One region of the Streptomyces sp. TRD_SC_5 genome, then DNA from elsewhere that is predicted to be linked to it. Evidence: riboswitches for the same ligand, from Rfam matches in the RefSeq annotation. Region 1 holds a riboswitch; each other region holds the start of a gene.
The links. Region 1 has a riboswitch for cobalamin ahead of AC1P0E_RS06805 (cobalamin biosynthesis protein). Riboswitches for the same ligand answer to the same signal wherever they lie in the genome.
Positions count from the first base shown of each region.

Region 1 (6,573 bases):
TCTCGTCGGTCGTACGGGCAAGCCTCGGCACGACTTCCTCGCAAGCGAACCGCAGCACAGCCACAGCGTCCGGAAGCTCGACGCCCAGCACCTCGCCCACCAGACCGGCCGCTTCCCGCGCGTCCCAGCGTCGCTCCTCCATGCCCTCCGCGAGCCGGCGGCACAGCTGCTCCAGCAGATCAACAGCATCGGCCCCGGTCCGCGCCGGACCGTCGACCAGCGCCGTCAGCCCGTCCGCCACCTTCACCGGCGCACCCGGCTCGCCCAGCAGCTCCTTCTCGACCAGCCCGAAGTGCTCGGCGAGGCAGGCCCGCAGACCCGGCAGCGCGTTGGCCTTGCCGCCCCACACCTGCGAGGCGCGCAGTACGGCGAGCACCAGGTTGACCCGGGCCTCGGCCTCCGGACCGCCGCCCAGAATGTGCAGGCCGTCGCGGATCTGCACGTCCTTGATCTCGCACAGGTAGCCGTCGATGTGCATGACGAACTCGTCGAAGTCGTCGTCGGTCGGCTGCTCGTCGAGATGCAAGTCGTGGTGCAGCTGGGCCGCCGTCACCAGCGTCCAGATCTGCGCCCGTACGGCAGGTGCCTTGGCCGGGTCGAGGTCGCTCACCAGCGCGTACTCGTCCAGCAACTGCTCGAGCTTCGCGAGGTCTCCGTACGTGTCCGCACGCGCCATCGGCGGCACCAGGTGGTCCACGACCGTGGCGTGCCCGCGCCGCTTGGCCTGCGTACCCTCGCCCGGGTCGTTGACGATGAACGGGTAGATCAGCGGCAGCTCACCGAGCACGGCGTCCGGCCCGCAGCCCGCCGACAGGCCGAGGCCCTTGCCCGGCAGCCACTCCATGGTCCCGTGCTTGCCCATGTGCACGATCGCGTCCGCGCCGAACGAATTCTCGAGCCACCGGTACGCCGCCATGTAGTGGTGCGACGGCGGCATGTCGGGGTCGTGGTAGATCGCGATCGGGTTCTCGCCGAAGCCGCGCGGCGGCTGGATCATCACGACGACGTTCCCGAACTGCAGGGACGCCAGCACGATCTCGTCACCGTCGACGTACAGCTGCCCCGGAGCCTCGCCCCAGTGCTCCAGCATCCCGGCGCGCAGCTCGGGCTCCAGCTTGTCGAACCACGTTTGGTAGTCGGCGAGCGGTACGCGCGCGGGCGCCGCCGCGAGCTGCTCCTCGGTCAGCCACTCCACGTCGTGGCCACCGGCGTGGATGAGCCGGTGGATCAGCTCGTCGCCGTTGTCGGGGTGGCCCTCGACCGCGTAACCGGCATCGCGCAGGGCATCGAGCACCCGGATCGCGGAAGCGGGCGTGTCGAGGCCCACCGCGTTGCCGACCCGCGAATGCTTCGTCGGGTAGGCCGTGAAGACGAGCGCGAGGCGCTTGTCCTTGTTCGGCTTGTGGGCCAGCCTGGCGTGCCGTACGGCGATACCGGCGACGCGCGCGGCCCGCTCGGGATCGGCGACGTACACCGGCACGTCACCCTCGCCCTGCTCCTTGAAGGAGAAGGGCACGGTGATGAGCCGCCCGTCGAACTCGGGGATGGCGACCTGCATCGCCGCGTCCATCGGCGACAGCGCCGCGTCGGACGCGTCCCAGGTGGCGCGCGACGACGTAAGGCACAGCCCTTGCAGAACGGGCACGTCGAGGTCGGCGAGCGCGCCGATGTCCCACGCTTCGTCGTCGCCCCCGGCCGAGGCGTCACTCGCGCGCGTGCCGCCCGCCGCGAGGACGGTGGCGATCAGCGCGTCGGCCTTGCCGAGCTCCCGGTACAGCTCAGCGTCGGCGCTGCGCAGCGAACCGCAGTACACGGGAACGGCGTTTGCGCCCTGCGCCTCGATCTGGTCGCACAGTACGTCGACGAACGACGTGTTCCCGGACAGCTCGTGCGCACGGTAGAAGAGCACGCCGACCGTCGGACGACGATCGTCGTACTTGCGCGACCCGTGCACGCCCCACTCGGGCATCTTCTGCGGCTCGGCGAAGCCGACACCCGTGAGCAGCACGGTGTCGGACAGGAACCTGGCCAGCTCGACGAGGTTGCCGGGGCCGCCCTCGACGAGGTAGCGCAGCGCCTCCGCGACGACACCGGCCGGTACGGACGACTCGGCCATCAGCTCCGCGTCGGGGACGGTCTCACCGCCCAGCAGGACCGTCGGTATCCCGGACGCCTTGAGAACGGCGAGCCCGTCCTCCCAGGCCCGCTTGCCGCCGAGCAGCCGGACGACGGCGACGGTGGCGCCGTCGATCAGCGCGGGCAGCTCCGTCGCCGCGTCGATACGGGTGGGGTTGCCGATGCGGTACGGGGCGCCGGAGGCGCGGGCCGCCAGCAGGTCCGTATCGGCGGTGGACAGCAACAGCACGGTGTTCTCCGTGCTCTCGGTGTGCTCAGTGCTCATGCGGGCGCTCCAGGTGCGATGAAGGGAAGTCCTGAGGGCGCGCCAGACTCGATGAGCCGCAGCAGCGCGTCCGTATCCGCGTGTTCTTCGATGAGGTCGCCGAGGCGGTCGAGCTGCTCCTCGCGCAGCGCCTCGAACGAGGTGTCGGGGGCCGGTACGAAGCGGCGCCCGGCAGCAGCCGCGACTTCGCGCAGGAACGCCCGCCGGAACGCGTCACTCTCCAGCGAGCCGTGCCAGTGGGTGCCCCAGACGGATCCCACCCGGCAGCCGTCCAGAAAGGGGTCACCGCCCAGTACTTCGGCGACCCCGTGATGGATCTCGTACCCCTCGACGGGCTCGCCCAGCGCGCTGCCGACCGGCCGCGCCAGCGTCTTCTCGACCGCGAACCGCACACGCACCGGCAGCAGCCCCAGCCCGTCGACCGCCCCCGCCTTCGACTCGACATCGTCCTCGATGCGTTCGCCCAGCAGCTGGAAACCACCGCAGATACCGAGCACGGGACGGCCCTGTGCCGCCCGCCGCGCCAGCGCGCCGGCCAGCCCGCGCTCGCGCAGCCACTCCAGCGCCTTCACGGTCCCGCGCGTCCCCGGCACGATGACGAGATCGGCGTCGACAAGCTCCTCGGCGCGGTCCACGAACCGCACGACGACACCCGGTTCGGCGGCGAGCGCGTCGACATCCGTGAAGTTCGACATGAGCGGTACGGCGCACACGGCGACCCGCAGCACGTCGTCCCCGACCGGCGGCGCGACGACCGACTCCCGTACGGCTCCCCGAAGCGAGACCCGCAGTCCGTCCTCCTCGTCGATGCCGAGGCCGTGCGCGAAGGGCAGGACGCCGTACGTACGCCGCCCCGTGAGCCCTTCCAGCATGTCGAGACCGGGCTCGAGGAGCGACACGTCACCCCGGAACTTGTTGACCAGATAACCGGCCACCAGCTCCTGGTCCTCCCGGCTCAGCAGCGCGGTCGTACCGAAGAAGGAAGCGAACACCCCGCCCCGGTCGATGTCGCCGACGACGACCACCGGGAACCTGGCCGCTCGCGCGATGCCCATGTTCACGATGTCCGTACGCCGCAGATTGATCTCGGCGGGACTGCCCGCCCCCTCGCAGATCACGGCGTCATACGTGCCCCGCAATTCCCGCAGACAGTCCGTCACCGTTCCGAGGAGCGCTTCCTGCCGCCCCCCGTGGTAGCCCCGGGCACTCATCTCGCCCACCGGCTTGCCCATCAGCACCACCTGGCTGCTGCGGTCGCTGCCCGGCTTGAGCAGCACGGGGTTCATGAGCGCCGTCGGCTCCACGCGCGCCGCCTGCGCCTGCATGGCCTGCGCCCGTCCGATCTCCGCGCCCTCGCGCGTCACGAACGAGTTCAGCGACATGTTCTGCGCCTTGAACGGCGCGACCTTCACACCCGTGCGGACGAGCCACCGGCAGATGCCGGCCGTCACGACGCTCTTGCCGGCGTCGGACGTGGTCCCCGCGACGAGCAGACCGCCCCCCAATGAACCGCTCACGCGTGCCCCTTCCCACCACGTATGCCAGTACGTATCCCACCGCGCGCACCAAGTCCGCGTCGCACCGCGCCGAAAGCCGGCCGCCCCACGACAGCCGTCGCCAGAGCCAGCGCGCCGACGCGCCGCGACAGCCGCGCCGCCCGCTCGATGTCCGGTACGCCGACGGGCCGGCCGGCGGCGTTGAGCACGGGCCGGTGCTCGACCCGGCCCGCGTACGAGAGCGTCCCGCCGAGCCGTACGCCGAGCGCGCCCGCGAAGGACGCCTCCACCGGGCCCGCGTTGGGGCTCGGATGCTTCGAGGCGTCCGTACGCCAGGCCCGCACCGCACCGCGAGGGTCGCCCCCGGAGACGGCCGCGACCGCTGCCAGGGCGGCCGTCAGCCGGGCCCCGGGCCAGCCGGCCACGTCGTCGAGGCGGGCCGAAGCCCAGCCGTAGCGCAGGTATTTGGCGGATTTGTGCCCCACCATGGCGTCAAGTGTGTTGATGGCGCGGAAGGCCACGAGCCCCGGCACACCGCCCAGCGCGCCCCACACCAGCGCGCCGACGACCGCGTCCGAGGTGTTCTCGGCGACGGACTCGACGACGGCGCGGGCGATCTGCTGGGCGTCCAGCGACTGCGGGTCGCGGCCGCACAGGTGGGGGAGGCGTTCGCGGGCGACCTCGATGTCCCCGGCCTCCAGGGCGCTGCCCACGGCACGGGCCTCGCGGCCCAGCGACGTACCTCCGACGACGGCCCAGGTGGCGGCGGCGGTCAGGGCGATCGCGGCGGCGGGGGAGCGGCGTACGGCGCGGGAAGCGAGCGCGGCGGCTCCGGCGGCGCCTCCGGCGCACACCAGGGTGTGCACCGCGCCCCACCCGCGGTGGTCACGCCACAGCAGGGACTCGACGGCGCCCGCGGCCCGCCCGAACGCGGCGACCGGATGCCCACGGCGAGGATCACCGAGGACGAGGTCGCCGATCAGGCCGGCGGTGGCGCCGTACGCGAAGATGCGATCGGCACGCATGGCTCAGCAGGCCGATGCGCCTCGAAGCGAACGCGTCGTGCTCTCAGGGATGTCAGGACTGACAGATCCGGCAGAACGGGCAGGACTGACTGAACGGCAGCCGGGCATGGCGGTATGTCCTCACTCAGGGTCCGCGCCCTGGTTCGACGTGACCGGCGGTGAGAGTTCCTGGCTCCCGGGGATCTCTTCCTCTTCCCCGGTCACAGTGGCGGGACCGCGCCGGATTCGCACCGGGCTTCCTCTCGTGCCGCCGTATTCGGCTCCGGCAGTCCACCACGCTCCGCGAACGCCGTCAACTTGCCGTTGACCTGCGACGGGAGAGTGTGCTGAGGCACACAGAAAGCGCCCCGCCGACGGCTGTTGAAGGCCGACGGCGGGGCGCTTTCTGCAATGGTTCGCGAAGGATCTTACCGGCGCGTCAGACGACGATCAGGTAGATCCCGTACGTCACGGCCGCCGCGCACAGCGCGAAGCAGGTGTACGCGCCGGTGCGGGCCAGGACGGCGGAGCCGCCGCCCTGCGCGGAGGCGCTCTCCTGCTTGGAGAGACCCACGATGCCCAGGGTGAACAGGCCAACCAGTCCCACGGTCGCCACGAGGCTCACGCCGAATACGGAGCCGAGAGCTACCCAGTCGATGTTCATGGTGATGTGTCCCTAGTCCTTACACCGCGGCCGGGCGGGCCGGCTCGGCGGAGCTGCCGGCCGGGGCCGGGATGGTGGTCATGAGGTCCTCGGCGGCGAGGGCCGCGGCCGTGGGCGGCACGCTGACGGCTGCCATGGCGGTCGTGACCACACCGGCGGGCTCGGCCTCCGCGTCCACGTCGTTGACGTTGGTGTGGTCGACCACCTGGCGGCGGGAGATGAACCAGATCGCGATGCAGGAGGCGACCAGGAAGACCGCGACGACCGCGACGCCCCAGTCGCCCTGCTTGGTCACGAACTCCGAGCCCGCGGCGATCAGGCCGGCGGCCGGCAGCGTCAGGCCCCAGGCGACGAACATCCGGGTGGCGGTGGACCAGCGGACCACGCCGCCCTTGCGGCCCAGGCCCGCACCCATCACGGCGCCGGAGCAGGAATGCGTGGTCGACAGGGAGAAGCCGAGGTTGGAGGAGGCGAGGATGACGCTGGCCGCGCTGGTCTGGGCGGCGAAGCCCTGCTGCGGCTGGAGGTCGGTGAGGCCCTTGCCCATGGTCCGGATGATGCGCCAGCCGCCCAGGTACGTGCCCAGCGCGATGGCGACACCGGCGGACATGATGACCCACATCGGGGGGTTGGAGCCGGGGGCGAGGACACCGCCGGCGACGAGCGCCAGCGTGATGATGCCCATCGTCTTCTGCGCGTCGTTGGTGCCGTGGGCCAGCGAGACCAGGCCCGCCGAGGTGATCTGCCCGGCGCGGTAGCCCTTCGCGGTGGCCTTCGGGTCGGCGTTCCTGCCGATCCGGTACGTCAGCCGGGAGCCGAGGTACGCGGCGAGGCCGGCGACGAGCGGGGCGGCGATCGCGGGGATCAGGACCTTGGTGACGACGGTTCCGCCGTTGACACCACTGACGCCGACCGAGGCGATGGTGGCACCGATCAGACCGCCCATGAGGGCGTGCGAGGAACTGGACGGCAGGCCGATCAGCCAGGTCATCAGGTTCCAGAGGATGG
Region 1 covers NZ_JBWZZS010000001.1:1,449,445-1,456,017, reverse strand. Annotated here, with positions in the region: gene cobN (cobaltochelatase subunit CobN) at 1-2,401, opposite strand, end outside; gene AC1P0E_RS06810 (cobyric acid synthase) at 2,398-3,906, opposite strand; gene AC1P0E_RS06805 (cobalamin biosynthesis protein) at 3,915-4,922, opposite strand; cobalamin riboswitch at 5,066-5,212, opposite strand; gene AC1P0E_RS06800 (hypothetical protein) at 5,341-5,565, opposite strand; gene AC1P0E_RS06795 (inorganic phosphate transporter) at 5,585-6,573, opposite strand, start outside.

Region 2 (6,573 bases), 1.2 Mb from region 1:
GAGCGCAAGCCGATCGAATCATGGCTCACCGACATGGACGGCGTACTCATCCACGAGGGAACGCCCATCCCCGGCGCCGATGCCTTCATCAAGCGGCTCCGCGAGTCGGGCAGGCCCTTCCTGGTGCTGACCAACAACTCGATCTACACCGCCCGCGACCTCCACGCGCGCCTCTTCCGCATGGGCCTGGACGTGCCGGTCGAGAACATCTGGACCTCGGCGCTCGCCACCGCCCGTTTCCTCGACGACCAGCGGCCCGGCGGCACGGCGTACGTCATCGGCGAGGCGGGACTGACGACCGCGCTGCACGACATCGGTTACGTCCTGACCGACCACGAGCCCGACTACGTCGTCCTGGGCGAGACGCGTACGTACAGCTTCGAGGCACTCACCAAGGCCATCCGGCTCATCAACGCCGGTGCGCGCTTCATCTGCACCAACCCCGACGAGACCGGCCCGAGCCGCGAGGGCCCGCTGCCCGCCACCGGGGCCGTCGCCGCGCTGATCACCAAGGCGACGGGCAAGGACCCGTACTTCGCGGGCAAGCCCAACCCGCTGATGATGCGGACCGGGCTCAACGCGATCGGCGCGCACTCCGAGACCAGCGCGATGATCGGCGACCGGATGGACACGGATGTGCTGGCGGGTCTCGAGGCGGGCATGGAGACGTTCCTGGTGCTGACCGGTCTGACCGGGCCGGCGGACGTCGACCGCTACCCGTTCCGGCCCTCGACGATCGTCGACTCGATCGCGGACCTCGTCGACCGCGTCTGACCGTTCCGGCGGCGTTCTCCGGAGGCCCGTACGGCCCAGTCGCGGGCCTCTGGAGATGCGGAAACCGGCCGTACCGGTGAATCTTCGTAGTACCAGGAGGTTCACTATGCGCTCAGTGCAGCTTGCTCTCTGTGTCGGCGCGGCGGCCGCGGCGGTCCTCGTGCCCGCAGCCGCCGCCCACGCCGGCGACGAGGAGGGGCGTGTCGTCGTCACCCCGTCCACCATCGCTCCCGGCGGGGAGGTGGATCTGCGGGTCGACGTGTGCAGGGGCGATCAGGCCACGGGTACGTCCGACGCCTTCTCGTCGCCCGCCCACTTCAACCCGGCGGCGGACCGGGGTGACCTCTTCGCCGAGGCCCGCATCCGCTCCGACGCCCGGGCCAAGGACTACGAGATCTGGGTGAAGTGCAAGGGCGGCGGCCAGGCCAGCGGCACCGTCACGGTCGTCCACCACAAGCCCACGCACCACCCGACCCACCACTCGACCCCCGTCGCGCCCGTGCACGCGGGTGGCGGCGGTACGGCGGAGGTCGCGGCGGCCGAGGAGGGCGGGCCCGGGACGCGGCACACCGTGATCGGTCTCGTGCTGGCGGGTGTGGCGGCCGTGGCCGTGGCGTACCGGAGCGTACGCCGTCGTCGTACCACGGACTCGGACTGACATGTCCGCCGACGACCGCCCGGCCGAAGGCGGCAGCGGCGGCGGACGGCTGCTGACCGGTGTCGCGTGGGCCGTGCTGCTGCTCGGACTGTGGCTGTGGGGCCGGGAGGTGACAGACGGTCCCGGCGGCAGCTCGGCGCCGACCACCGGTGACGTGGCGGCTGTCGGCCGCCCCCTGGGAGTGCCGCTTCCTCCCGCGCACGCCCCCGTCGAGGGCGCGCGGCCGCAGCACCTCACCGTGCCCTCCATAGCCGTCACGGCTCCCGTCGTGCCCCGTGGGCTCGACACGTCGGGCGCCGTCGATCCGCCGCCGTACCGCCAGTCGTCGAAGGTCGGCTGGTACGAGGGCGGGGCCATGCCGGGCGCCGCGGGAGTCGCCCTGCTCGTCGGCCATGTCGACACCGAGAGCAGACCGGCCGTCTTCTACGGCCTGAGCGCCGCGCGCCCCGGCGAGAAGGTCCGGGTGACGGGGGCCGGTGGCGAGAGCCTGGAGTTCACCATCGACGACGTTCAGGTCTTCACCCGCGAACGCTTCGACCCGCAGAAGGTGTACGGCCCCCGCGAGAGCGACCGGGCGGAACTGCGCCTGATCACCTGCGGGGGCACGTACGACAAGAAGGCCCGCACCTACACGGCGAACGTCGTCGTCTCGGCCTACCTGACGGGTACGGGCAAGGGCTGAGCAGCTGTCACTACGCCGCTACCGGCGCGGCGGCCGGAGCCGTGCGGGCCGCGGCCCGCAGGCCCAGCGCCCCGAAGACCCCCGCGAACACCGCCCACAGCAGCGCGTGCGACGCCAGCGACAGGATCCGGAAGTCCCACAGCAGCGTCGCCGCCACCGGGACCTCGTCCGGGTTGCCCGGCAGTGCGAAGAGCACCGCGAGCGTGGCGACGGCCGTGACGGCCACCGCGACCTGGCGCACCGGGACCGACCGGTCGGCGAGGCGTACGTACACCTGCCAGGCCAGCGCCATGCCGAGGACGCCGATCACGACGGCGGCCACCCACAGGCCTTGGCGGTTGGACACGGTGCCGGAGTCTCCGACACCGGGCGGGTTGGCGGGGTAGCGCAGGCCGGGCAGCAGCGAGACCGCCACGAAGGCGGCCGCGCCGAAGGCCAGGGCGCGGGGCCACGGCCGTTCACCGAGGCCCGTACGGCGGTGCACCAGGGCGTACGCGAGGGCGAACAGGGCGCCCAGCGCGAGGCCCGCGACGACCGCCGTGACGACCAGGCCGAAGTGCTGGGTGGAGCGGGAGAACAGTTCCTCGTGGTGCTGGACGGCCGTGGCGGCGGCCCCGTGCGCGTGTTCCTCGGCGGCCGAACGTGCCTCTTCGAGGCGGATCGCCCGGTCCATCAGGGGCTCGGCGAGGAGCAGCGAGAAGAGGCCGGTGGCAAGACCGGCCGCCCCGCCCGCCGCGAGCCCGCGTCCGAGCAGGGGCAGTACAGGTGTTGACATGGTGCGTACGGCCCCGATCAGTGGCAGGGGGCACCGAAGAGGTGCCGGCCGTCGTGAGAGAACTCGTGCAGGTAGTCGCCCGTCGCGGAAACGACCGTGCCGTTGTCCATGAAGACCGCGTAGAGCGCGATCACGGCGATGATCGCCGCGGCGGCCATGATCAGCCAGTCGCGGGTGGTGGTCGTGGCGGACGCGACCGCCGCGGTGTCGGTGTGCTGCGCAGTGTGCAGAGACATACCGGTGAGCCTCCTTCTGGGGTTTCCACGCCCCAATTCAGGAGGACGACGGGTCAGTTCCTGACTTCCGTACGGGAGCCGCCTTGGGCTCTCGTACGGTCACAGTGGCGGGACCGTCCCGGGATCGCACCGGGTTCCTGTCCACCGTCGCCTCGATGTGTGTGGAGTTGTCTCCCGGAGAGTCCCAGCCTGGCTGAGCACTGTCAACAGGCCCCCTGCCGCTGCCCGCAGGACCGGCTCACCTGGCCCGGCCGGCGACCCGCTCCCCCCGGGGCCGCCGACCGGGCCGGTCCTCGACCGCGGATGCCCGGGCTGCGGGAGAAGCCCGGCGTCGACGCGGGAGGCACGGAAGATCGCAGGGTCATTTTGACACCAAGTCACCGCAAGGTCACGGCGTGGCGACCGGCCCTCGCGCACCCGTGCCCGTACCCTTCCGCGCCCTCGCGCCGGGCCGGTGTGTCAGGATGGTTTCGACCGGATGTGTCCGGGGAGGGGCCGGGGGGTCCTCATATATTCAGTGCAGCCAAGGGGGATTGGATGTACGGCAGTTACAGCGGCCGTAGGCGCAGGAATTTCCGGGTGACAGCGATGGGGGCTGTGGGGGCCGCACTGCTACTGGCGGGTTGTTCGTCATCCGGCGGTGACGGAGGCGACGGAGGCGACCAACCGCCGGTGAAGCAGCAGCCGAAGGGCAGCGATCCGTACTGGGTCAATCCCGAAGGAACCGCCGCGAAGCAGGTCGCGGCGTACGCCAAGGAAGGCGACGACGAGAAGGCCGGCCTGATCAGGAAGATCGCCGAGCAGCCGGCCGCCGAGTGGATCCTGCCGGAGAACGCCGAGGCGCAGGCCAAGGGGTACACGGAGGCGGCGGAGAAGGCCGACCGTGACGCCTTGCTCGTCATGTACAACATCCCGCACCGCGACTGCGGGCAGTTCTCGAAGGGTGGCGCGGCCGACGGCAACGCCTACCGCGCGTGGGTCGAGGAGGTCGCCAAGGGCATCGGGGACCGCCCGGCGACCGTGATCCTGGAGCCGGACGCGTTGCTGCACCTGGTCGACGGGTGTACGCCCGAGGAGTTCCACGAGGAGCGGTACGACCTCCTCAAGGGCGCCATCGAGCGGCTCAAGCAGCAGCCGAAGGCGAAGGTCTACCTGGACGCGGGAAACGCGGGCTGGAAGTCGCCCGACTCGCTGTTCGAGCCGCTCCAGTGGGCGGGGATCGCGGAAGCGGACGGCTTCTCGGTCAACGTCTCCAACTTCCAGACCACCGAGGTCAGCAAGGACTTCGGCAAGAAGGTCTCGGCGAAGGTCGGCAACAAGCCCTTCGTGATCGACACCAGCCGCAACGGCAACGGTCCGTACACCGGGGGCGACCCCGCGGAGAACTGGTGCAATCCGCCGGGCCGCGCGCTCGGTGAGAAGCCGACGACCAAGACCGGCGACGACCTGGTCGACGCGTTCCTGTGGATCAAGCGTCCCGGCGAGTCGGACGGCGACTGCAAGGGCGGTCCGAAGGCCGGCGAGTGGTACGAGGAGTACGCGCTCGAACTGGCCCGCAACGCGAAGCAGAAGTAGCGGTCGCGGGGAACGCGAAGGGAGGGCCGCCCGGCACCGGGCGGCCCTCCCTTTCCGTTCCCGCGGGCTTACGGGACCTCGATCCAGACTCCCTCGGACGGTGTGCCCTGGTCGTCCGTCACGAACAGCATGTAGTAGCCGGACGGGACCAGCGCCCGGTTCTTCGGCACGGTGACCGAGATACCGCCCTTCGTCTTCTTCATCTCCAGCGCGACCGTGCGCTGGTCGACGTCGGTGACGTGCGTGACGGCGCTGGGCCGCATCAGCTTCGCGTCCTTGATGGACGTGGCGTGCGCCGACTTGAAGGTCGCCGTACCGCCCCGCTTGATGGTCTTCGGGCCGCCGGTGAGCTTCGGCCGAGCGTCCCTGAAGAGGTACGGCGGCGTGTAGATCTCGATGCGCTGCTCGAAGACGCCGGGCCGGGTGTTGGCCTTGTCGGAGTACAGCGAGTCGGAACCGAAGATCATGACGCGCCCGTCGGGCAGCAGCAGCGAGCCCGAGTGGTAGTTGCGGCCCACGGCCGGGTCTGCCACCCGGCGGTACTTGCCGGTCTTGGCGTCGTACAGCCGCGCCTGGAGGATGTCCGAGCCGCCGCGCCCCCGGTAGTCGTTGGAGCCGCCGGTGATCAGGACGGAGTCGTCGGGCATCAGGGACGCGCTCGGGTAGCGGGTGCCCTCGTCGAGCGAGTCGCCGTCCTTGAAGCGCGGGTTCGCCTCCTTGAGATCGACCAGGCGTGACTTCTCGCTGGACTTCTCGGACTCGCCGACGCCGCCGCCGCCGATGACCATGTACTTCTCGTCCTGGGCCGGAGGCAGCCGCACGGTCGCGGAGGTCTCCATCCGGTCCGGGTCGCTGAGGCCGGGGATCTTCTTGAACTTGTTGGTCTTCAGATCCCAGATGCCCGGCTCGCGGCCCTCGTCGGCGGGCCCGTACCCGGCGTTGGAGCCGGAGTAGAAGAGCTTGCCGTTGTTCATCAGGAAGATCGCGGGGTACGTCGGGAACTTCCTGATGACCCCGGTGTACTCCCACTTCTTCGTGACGGGGTCGTAGATCTCGTCCTTGCCGGGGACGATCTGGCCGATCTCGTCCAGGCCGGACAGCGACAGGACCTTGCCGTCCCCCAGCGTGGTGAGCGTCGGGTACCAGCGGGCCTCGTTCATCGGGTCGACGGTGATGTACTTCTCCGCCACCGGATCGAACTCGTAGGCCTCCTTGATGCCCTGGAAGTCCTTCTTGTCCAGGGCGAGCTTCTGCGCGATGCCGTACACGTTCTTGGCGTCGGTGCCGGTGAGGCCGTGGACCCGGTAGTTGTCCTCGGTGCCGGACTCGTACTTCTTGCCGGACGCCCTGGCCTCGACGTAGATCCGGCCGAGCCCCGCCTCGGTGCGCAGGAAGCGGCCGGTCTGCTTGTCGAAGATCTTCTTCGCCTTCTCCACCAGGACCGGGTCCTTGGAGACGTACGTCTTGCCGTTCTTCTTGCCGGTGAAGATCGTGCCCGCCGGCAGCGTCTTGGGGGCGTCCGGGTCCTCGTTGTGGACGATCATCAGGCCGCCGGCCTTGGTGACGTCACCCTCGAGCTTCTCGTACCGCTTGGTGCCGCCCGCCACCAGCAGCTTCCCGTCGGGCAGCTGGGTGTGCCCGGCGCAGAACATGTCCTTGGGCGTCGGGATCATCTTGTACTTGTTCGTCTTCGGGTCCCACAGCACCGACTCGAACTTCTTGGCGTCGAAGTTCTTCTGGTTGTTGCCCGAGCCCGCGATGAGCAGCACCTTGCCGGTGTGCAGCAGCGCGGCGTGGATCGTGTTGATCCGGAACTCGGAGGGGACGTCCAGGAAGTCCCAGTGGCCGTTCTCCGCCTTGTACTCGGGCCGGT
Region 2 covers NZ_JBWZZS010000001.1:2,606,562-2,613,134, reverse strand. Annotated here, with positions in the region: gene AC1P0E_RS11980 (HAD-IIA family hydrolase) at 1-774, shown strand, start outside; gene AC1P0E_RS11975 (hypothetical protein) at 881-1,432, shown strand; gene AC1P0E_RS11970 (class F sortase) at 1,434-2,114, shown strand; gene AC1P0E_RS11965 (CbtA family protein) at 2,125-2,889, opposite strand; gene AC1P0E_RS11960 (CbtB domain-containing protein) at 2,907-3,125, opposite strand; cobalamin riboswitch at 3,160-3,329, opposite strand; gene AC1P0E_RS11955 (glycoside hydrolase family 6 protein) at 3,663-4,700, shown strand; gene glxA (radical copper oxidase GlxA) at 4,769-6,573, opposite strand, start outside.
Region 2: it holds a riboswitch for cobalamin, as region 1 does, so the genes downstream of both, AC1P0E_RS11960 (CbtB domain-containing protein) here and AC1P0E_RS06805 (cobalamin biosynthesis protein) in region 1, are expected to answer to the same signal.

Region 3 (6,573 bases), 3.5 Mb from region 1:
CTTTAATGGTTTAGACCAGTACCGGGAGCTTGGCCTAGACCTTTAGGGGTGTCAAGGGTGTATAAGAAGGGCTCTCGCGTCCGTTATCGGACCGACACCTGAGCAAGGGCGACGACCTGTGACAAGGCCGTGCCACCATGTGAGCCGCGACAGTCGGAGGAGCCGGTGACGGCAGCAGCACAGAAGTCGGGAAGGCGGGTCATGGCCACGGACGGGGGCGGCACGGAGGCCGAGGGTACGGCGGCGGCGGCAACACGCACGGCGCGCGTACCCAAGTACTACCGGCTCAAGCGGCATTTGCTGGACATGACGGAAACTCTCCCGCCCGGAACCCCGGTACCGCCGGAGCGGACCCTGGCGGCCGAGTTCGACACCTCTCGTACGACGGTGCGCCAGGCGCTCCAGGAGCTGGTCGTCGAGGGCCGGCTCGAGCGGATCCAGGGCAAGGGCACGTTCGTGGCCAAGCCGAAGGTCTCGCAGGCGCTGCAACTCACGTCGTACACGGAGGACATGCGGGCGCAGGGCCTGGAGCCCACCTCCCAGCTCCTCGACATCGGTTACGTCACCGCCGATGACACCCTCGCCGGCCTCCTCGACATCTCGGCGGGCGGCCGGGTCCTGCGGATCGAGCGGCTGCGGCTGGCGAGCGGCGAGCCGATGGCCATCGAGACGACGCACCTGTCGGCGAAGCGCTTCCCGGCGCTGCGCCGCTCGCTCGTCAAGTACACGTCCCTCTACACGGCACTGGCGGAGGTATACGACGTACGCCTGGCCGAGGCCGAGGAGACGATCGAGACGTCACTGGCCACCCCGCGCGAGGCGGGGCTGCTCGGTACGGACGTGGGCCTGCCGATGCTGATGCTGTCCCGCCACTCGATCGACGGGAACGGCGAGCCGGTGGAGTGGGTGCGCTCGGTCTACCGGGGCGACCGCTACAAGTTCGTCGCGAACCTCAAGCGGCCGACGGACTGACACGGCGGCGAGCCGGGGGCGGCCGGGGGCGACCTCTGCTGCGGCGGCAACGATCTCGTACGGCCCTGACCTGCGGTGATCGGGCCGTGTCCGTACCGATATGCGGACAGGGGGTTACGGACGGCGGTCACAGGACCTAGATTTCGCGCACGTTACGAGTAAAGATCGCGCGAGGGGACGGATCGTCATGCCGGAGTCGCAGTCGACAACGCCAGCCCAGAGACAACGGGCCCTGTCCCCGAAGTCCATAGCGATATGGAGCACGGTGGCCCTCGTCGGCGCCATCTCCTGGGCCGTACTGGCCCTCTCGCGCGGTGAAGAGGTCTCCGCCGCGTGGATGCTCGCGGCGGCTCTCGGCTCGTACGCCATCGCGTACCGCTTCTACTCGCGGTTCATCGCCAACCGGGTCCTGAAGGTCGACAAGAACCGCGCCACTCCCGCCGAGCGGCTCGACAACGGTGTCGACTTCCACCCCACCGACCGCCGCGTCCTGTTCGGGCACCACTTCGCCGCCATCGCGGGCGCCGGCCCGCTGGTCGGTCCCGTACTCGCCGCGCAGATGGGCTACTTGCCCGGCACGATCTGGATCATCGTCGGCGTCATCCTCGCCGGCGCCGTCCAGGACATGGTGACGCTCTTCTTCTCCACCCGCCGCGACGGCCGTTCGCTCGGCCAGATAGCGCGTGACGAGATCGGGCCCTTCGGCGGCGCGGCCGCCCTGGTCGCCGTCTTCGCCATCATGATCATCCTGCTCGCGGTGCTCGCCCTGGTCATCGTGAACGCGCTCGCGCACTCCCCGTGGGGCGTCTTCTCCATCGGCATGACGATCCCGATCGCCCTCTTCATGGGCGTCTACCTGCGCGTACTGCGTCCGGGCCGGGTCAGCGAGGTCTCCGTCATCGGCGTCGCGCTGCTGCTGCTCGCGATCGTCTCGGGCGGCTGGGTCGCGGAGTCCTCGTGGGCGGACACCTTCACGCTGGAGCCGGGCACGCTCGTCATCTGGATGATCATCTACGGCTTCCTCGCCTCGGTCCTCCCGGTGTGGCTGCTGCTGGCCCCGCGCGACTACCTCTCCACCTTCATGAAGGTCGGCACGATCGGGCTGCTCGCGGTCGGCGTCTTCATCGCCCTGCCGACGATGAAGATGCCCGCGGTCACGGAATTCGCGACCAGCGGCACGGGCCCCGTCTTCGCCGGCTCGATGTTCCCGTTCGTCTTCATCACCATCGCCTGCGGCGCGCTGTCCGGCTTCCACTCCCTGGTCTCTTCGGGCACCACGCCGAAGATGGTCCAGAAGGAGACGCAGATCCGGATGATCGGTTACGGCGCGATGCTGACCGAGTCGTTCGTCGCGGTCATGGCGATGATCACCGCCTCCATCATCGACCCGGGCCTGTACTTCGCTATCAACTCACCCGCCGGCGTGATGGGGGACACCGTCCAGTCCGCGTCCGAAGCGGTGAGAAACCTCGGCTTCTCCATCTCTCCCGAGGCGCTCACCCAGGCGGCCAAGGACGTCGAGGAGGCGAGCCTGCAGTCGCGCACCGGTGGCGCGCCGACGTTCGCGCTCGGCATGGCGGAGATCTTCTCGGCGGTGGTCGGCGGCACGGCCATGAAGGCGTTCTGGTACCACTTCGCGATCATGTTCGAGGCGCTGTTCATCCTGACGACGGTGGACGCGGGCACCCGTGTCGGCCGCTTCATGCTTCAGGACATGCTCGGCAACGTCTACAAGCCGTTCCGCCAGGTCAGCTGGAAGCCGGGCGTCTGGTTCGCCAGCGCGGTCGTCGTCGGCGGCTGGGGCTACTTCCTGTGGGTCGGCGTGCACGACCCGCTCGGCGGCATCAACCAGCTCTTCCCGCTGTTCGGCATCGCGAACCAGCTGCTCGCCGCCGTCGCGCTCGCCGTCTGCACCGTACTGCTCGTCAAGTCCGGCCGCCTGAAGTGGGCCTGGGTGACGGCGGTGCCGCTCGCCTGGGACGTGGCGGTCACACTCACCGCCAGCTGGCAGAAGATCTTCTCGGACGACGTGAAGGTCGGCTTCTTCGCCCAGCGCGACAAGTACCAGGCCGGCATCGACGCGGGCCAGGTGCTGCCGCCCGCCAAGAACATGGACCAGATGCAGACCGTCGTCACCAACTCGACGGTCGACGGCGTGCTGTGCGCGCTCTTCGCGATCCTCATCGTGGTCGTACTGGCGGACGCCGGCCGGGTCTGCATGAAGGCGGTCCGCGCTCCCGAGACCGTGCGGCTCCACGAGGCGCCGTACGTCGAGTCCAGGATTGTCGCCCCCGCGTCGATCATCGCGACCAAGGAGGAGAAGGCCGAGCTGGTCGCGGCCGGCGTCGGCCCGGAGGGCGGCATCCGCAAGGACACCGCGGACGCCGCGCCGGCCGGGACAGGGACCTCCGAATGACTCTGACGGACGTACGCCGCGCGGCGGGCCGCATCCGCTGGTACGTCCGCGAGCTGACCGGCGAAGCCACGTACGACCGGTACGTGGCCCACGCGAGGTCCTGCGACCCCCAAGCGCCGGTCATGACCCGCCGCGAGTTCGAACGCAGCCGCACGGACGCCCGCGAGGCGGACCCCCGCGAGGGCTTCCGCTGCTGCTGAGCGGCGCCTCGTACGGGCCGCCGTCTCCCCTGGGGGAGGCGGCGGCCCGTTGCCGTGCGGAGGCCGGGTGGCGGCAAAGGGGCGCCTCAGCAGGGGAATCCGGCGCCGCCGTACCGCCTAGGATCGCCGATCATGGACACGCACACTCTGTTTCTCGCCCTGGTCGCCCTCGTCATCCTCGTCGTGCTCACCGGCTCCGTCGCCGACAGCCGGATCAAGCGCACCGGACGCCAGATCGCACGCCTCGAAGCCAAGATCGACCTGATCCTCGACAGCCTGGGCATCAGCCACACCGACCCGGAGATGGAGAAGGTCGTCGCGCTCCTCCAGGAGGGCAAGAAGATCCCGGCGATCAAGAGCTACCGCGAAATCACGGGAGCCGACCTCCTCCAGGCCAAGAACGCCGTGGAGCAGATGGAGCGCCGGCTCTGAGCCGGCCACGAGCACGTCATCCGCGAGGGCTGCCGCACACACCGGGCGCCGCCCAGCACGGGCCGTCACATCCACGGGATGCGACGGCCGTCGCCGTCAGCGCACCCACTCCTTCAGGGCTTCGGTCTCCAGGGTCAGTTCGACCGGGGCCGGCAGCGCGACGGGCTTGCCGAACGGGACGGTGTGCGCGTTCTCGTACCGGACGCCGTCGGGCTCGCTGTAGACCGTCACCTCGCAGGTGTCCCGGTCGATCAGCAGATAGACCGGGATGCCCGTCTCGGCGTACGCGCGGGGCTTTTCCACCCGGTCGCGCTGGTCGGTGTCGGTGTCGTACGAGGTGACCTCGACGACCATCAGCACCTGCTCGGTGTCGGCCCACTCGCCCTGGCCGACGAACGCACCGCTGGGCGCGAGGGAACCGTCGGGCCGGGCTCGGCCCTTGCGGTAGGCCTGCACCTTCAGTCCCTGGCCCGGGTAGAGCCACAGTTCGGGCCGTGACTGCAGACAGATGCGCGTCAGCCACTCGATGATCCGCCCGTGGTCCCCGTCCGGCACAACCCTGCTCCTCAGCCTCCCGTCGATGAGCTCCAGCCGCACACCCTCGGTCGTGCGGGCCAGTATGCGCGTGGCCTCGTCGAACTCTTCGGGGAGCAGGTGGGGCCGGTCGTCGATCGCTGACATGGGGCGTACCTCCTTGTGCTCACGACGATAGCGGAGCCCTGTGACAGCCGCAGTCACTCTTCCCGTGCGACACAACATGTGGGGGCTGCCTCATCCAACCGCCCCCACATGTATGCTCATGCTCGCTGTCGCCGCAGGGAAATCCGGTGTGAATCCGGAACTGTCCCGCAACGGTGTGATTGGTGCGCATTCGTGCACCCAGGAGTCCGACGACCTGCCGACGGCGTATCCGGCTCGACCGAACCGGATACCGACACGTCCGGGCCTCGCGGTTGGGCCGGTGGACGCTACGCGGTGTGCCGCCCTTCAAGGGTGACGCATGCCCGTACGCCCCCACTCCTCCTCCCGCCGGCCCCGAGCCGAGCGAGGGAGAGCACCCCGTGACCATCGCGCCAGCCGATCCGGCAACTGCCACGGAATCGACGGAGTCGTCCGACGGACCCGGAGCCGGGACCGCACTCCTGCGGACCCTCACCGACCTGACCGTCGACCTCCCCGACACCGACCCGGGCAGAGTCGCCGCCGCCGCCCTGCGCGGCCGCAACGCGGCGTCGGACGCGGCCGAGCTGCGGGGCCTCGCCACCGACGCCGCCGCCGGGCTGATCTCCGAGGACCCGGCGTACTCCCGCCTCGCAGCCCGCCTCCTGACCCGCACGATCCGGGACGAGGCGGCGACGCAGGGCGTCCGTACCTTCTCCGAGTCGGTCTCCGTCGGCCACCGCGAGGGCCTGATCGCCGACCGTACGGCCGACTTCGTGGCCGCCCACACGGTCCGCCTCGACGCGCTGATCGACCCGGCCGCCGACGACCGCTTCGGCTACTTCGGCCTGCGCACGGTCTACAGCCGCTACCTCCTGCGCCACCCGATCACCCGTCAGGTGATCGAGACCCCGCAGCACTTCATGCTGCGCGTGGCGTCCGGTCTCGCCAAGGACGAGTCCGCCGCGGCCGCCGACGAGGTCGCCGCGCTGTACCGCCTGATGAGCCGCCTCGACTACCTGCCGTCGTCCCCGACGCTCTTCAACTCCGGTACGCGCCACCCGCAGATGTCCTCCTGCTACCTGCTGGACTCGCCGCTCGACGAGCTCGACTCGATCTACGGCCGCTACCACGAGGTCGCGCGTCTCTCGAAGCACGCGGGCGGCATCGGCCTCTCGTACTCCCGCATCCGCGCCCGCGGCTCCCTGATCCGCGGCACCAACGGTCACTCGAACGGCATCGTCCCCTTCCTGCGCACCCTCGACTCGTCGGTCGCCGCCGTCAACCAGGGCGGCCGCCGCAAGGGCGCCGCCTGCGTCTACCTGGAGACGTGGCACGCGGACATCGAGGAGTTCCTGGAGCTGCGCGACAACACGGGTGAGGAGGCGCGTCGTACGCACAACCTGAACCTCGCGCACTGGATCCCCGACGAGTTCATGCGCCGCGTCGACGCGGACGCCGACTGGTCGCTGTTCTCGCCGTCGGACGTTCCCGAGCTCGTCGATCTGTGGGGCGACGCTTTCGACCAGGCGTACCGCAAGGCGGAGGCGGACGGTCTCGCCCGTACGACCATTCCCGCACGCCAGCTGTACGGGCGGATGATGCGCACCCTGGCGCAGACCGGGAACGGCTGGATGACGTTCAAGGACGCGTCGAACCGTACGGCGAACCAGACGGCTGAGCCGGGCTCGGTGGTCCACTCCTCGAACCTCTGCACCGAGATCCTGGAGGTCACGAACGACGGCGAGACGGCCGTCTGCAACCTCGGCTCCGTCAACCTCGGTTCGTTCGTTCTCGGGAACGGCGAAATCGACTGGGAGCGCCTGGACGAGACCGTCCGTACGGCCGTCACCTTCCTCGACCGCGTCGTGGACATCAACTTCTACCCGACCG
Region 3 covers NZ_JBWZZS010000001.1:4,948,589-4,955,161, reverse strand. Annotated here, with positions in the region: gene AC1P0E_RS22905 (GntR family transcriptional regulator) at 202-972, shown strand; gene AC1P0E_RS22900 (carbon starvation CstA family protein) at 1,160-3,388, shown strand; gene AC1P0E_RS22895 (YbdD/YjiX family protein) at 3,385-3,588, shown strand; gene AC1P0E_RS22890 (hypothetical protein) at 3,721-4,020, shown strand; gene AC1P0E_RS22885 (Uma2 family endonuclease) at 4,117-4,701, opposite strand; cobalamin riboswitch at 4,814-4,937, shown strand; gene AC1P0E_RS22880 (ribonucleoside-diphosphate reductase subunit alpha) at 5,082-6,573, shown strand, end outside.
Region 3: it holds a riboswitch for cobalamin, as region 1 does, so the genes downstream of both, AC1P0E_RS22880 (ribonucleoside-diphosphate reductase subunit alpha) here and AC1P0E_RS06805 (cobalamin biosynthesis protein) in region 1, are expected to answer to the same signal.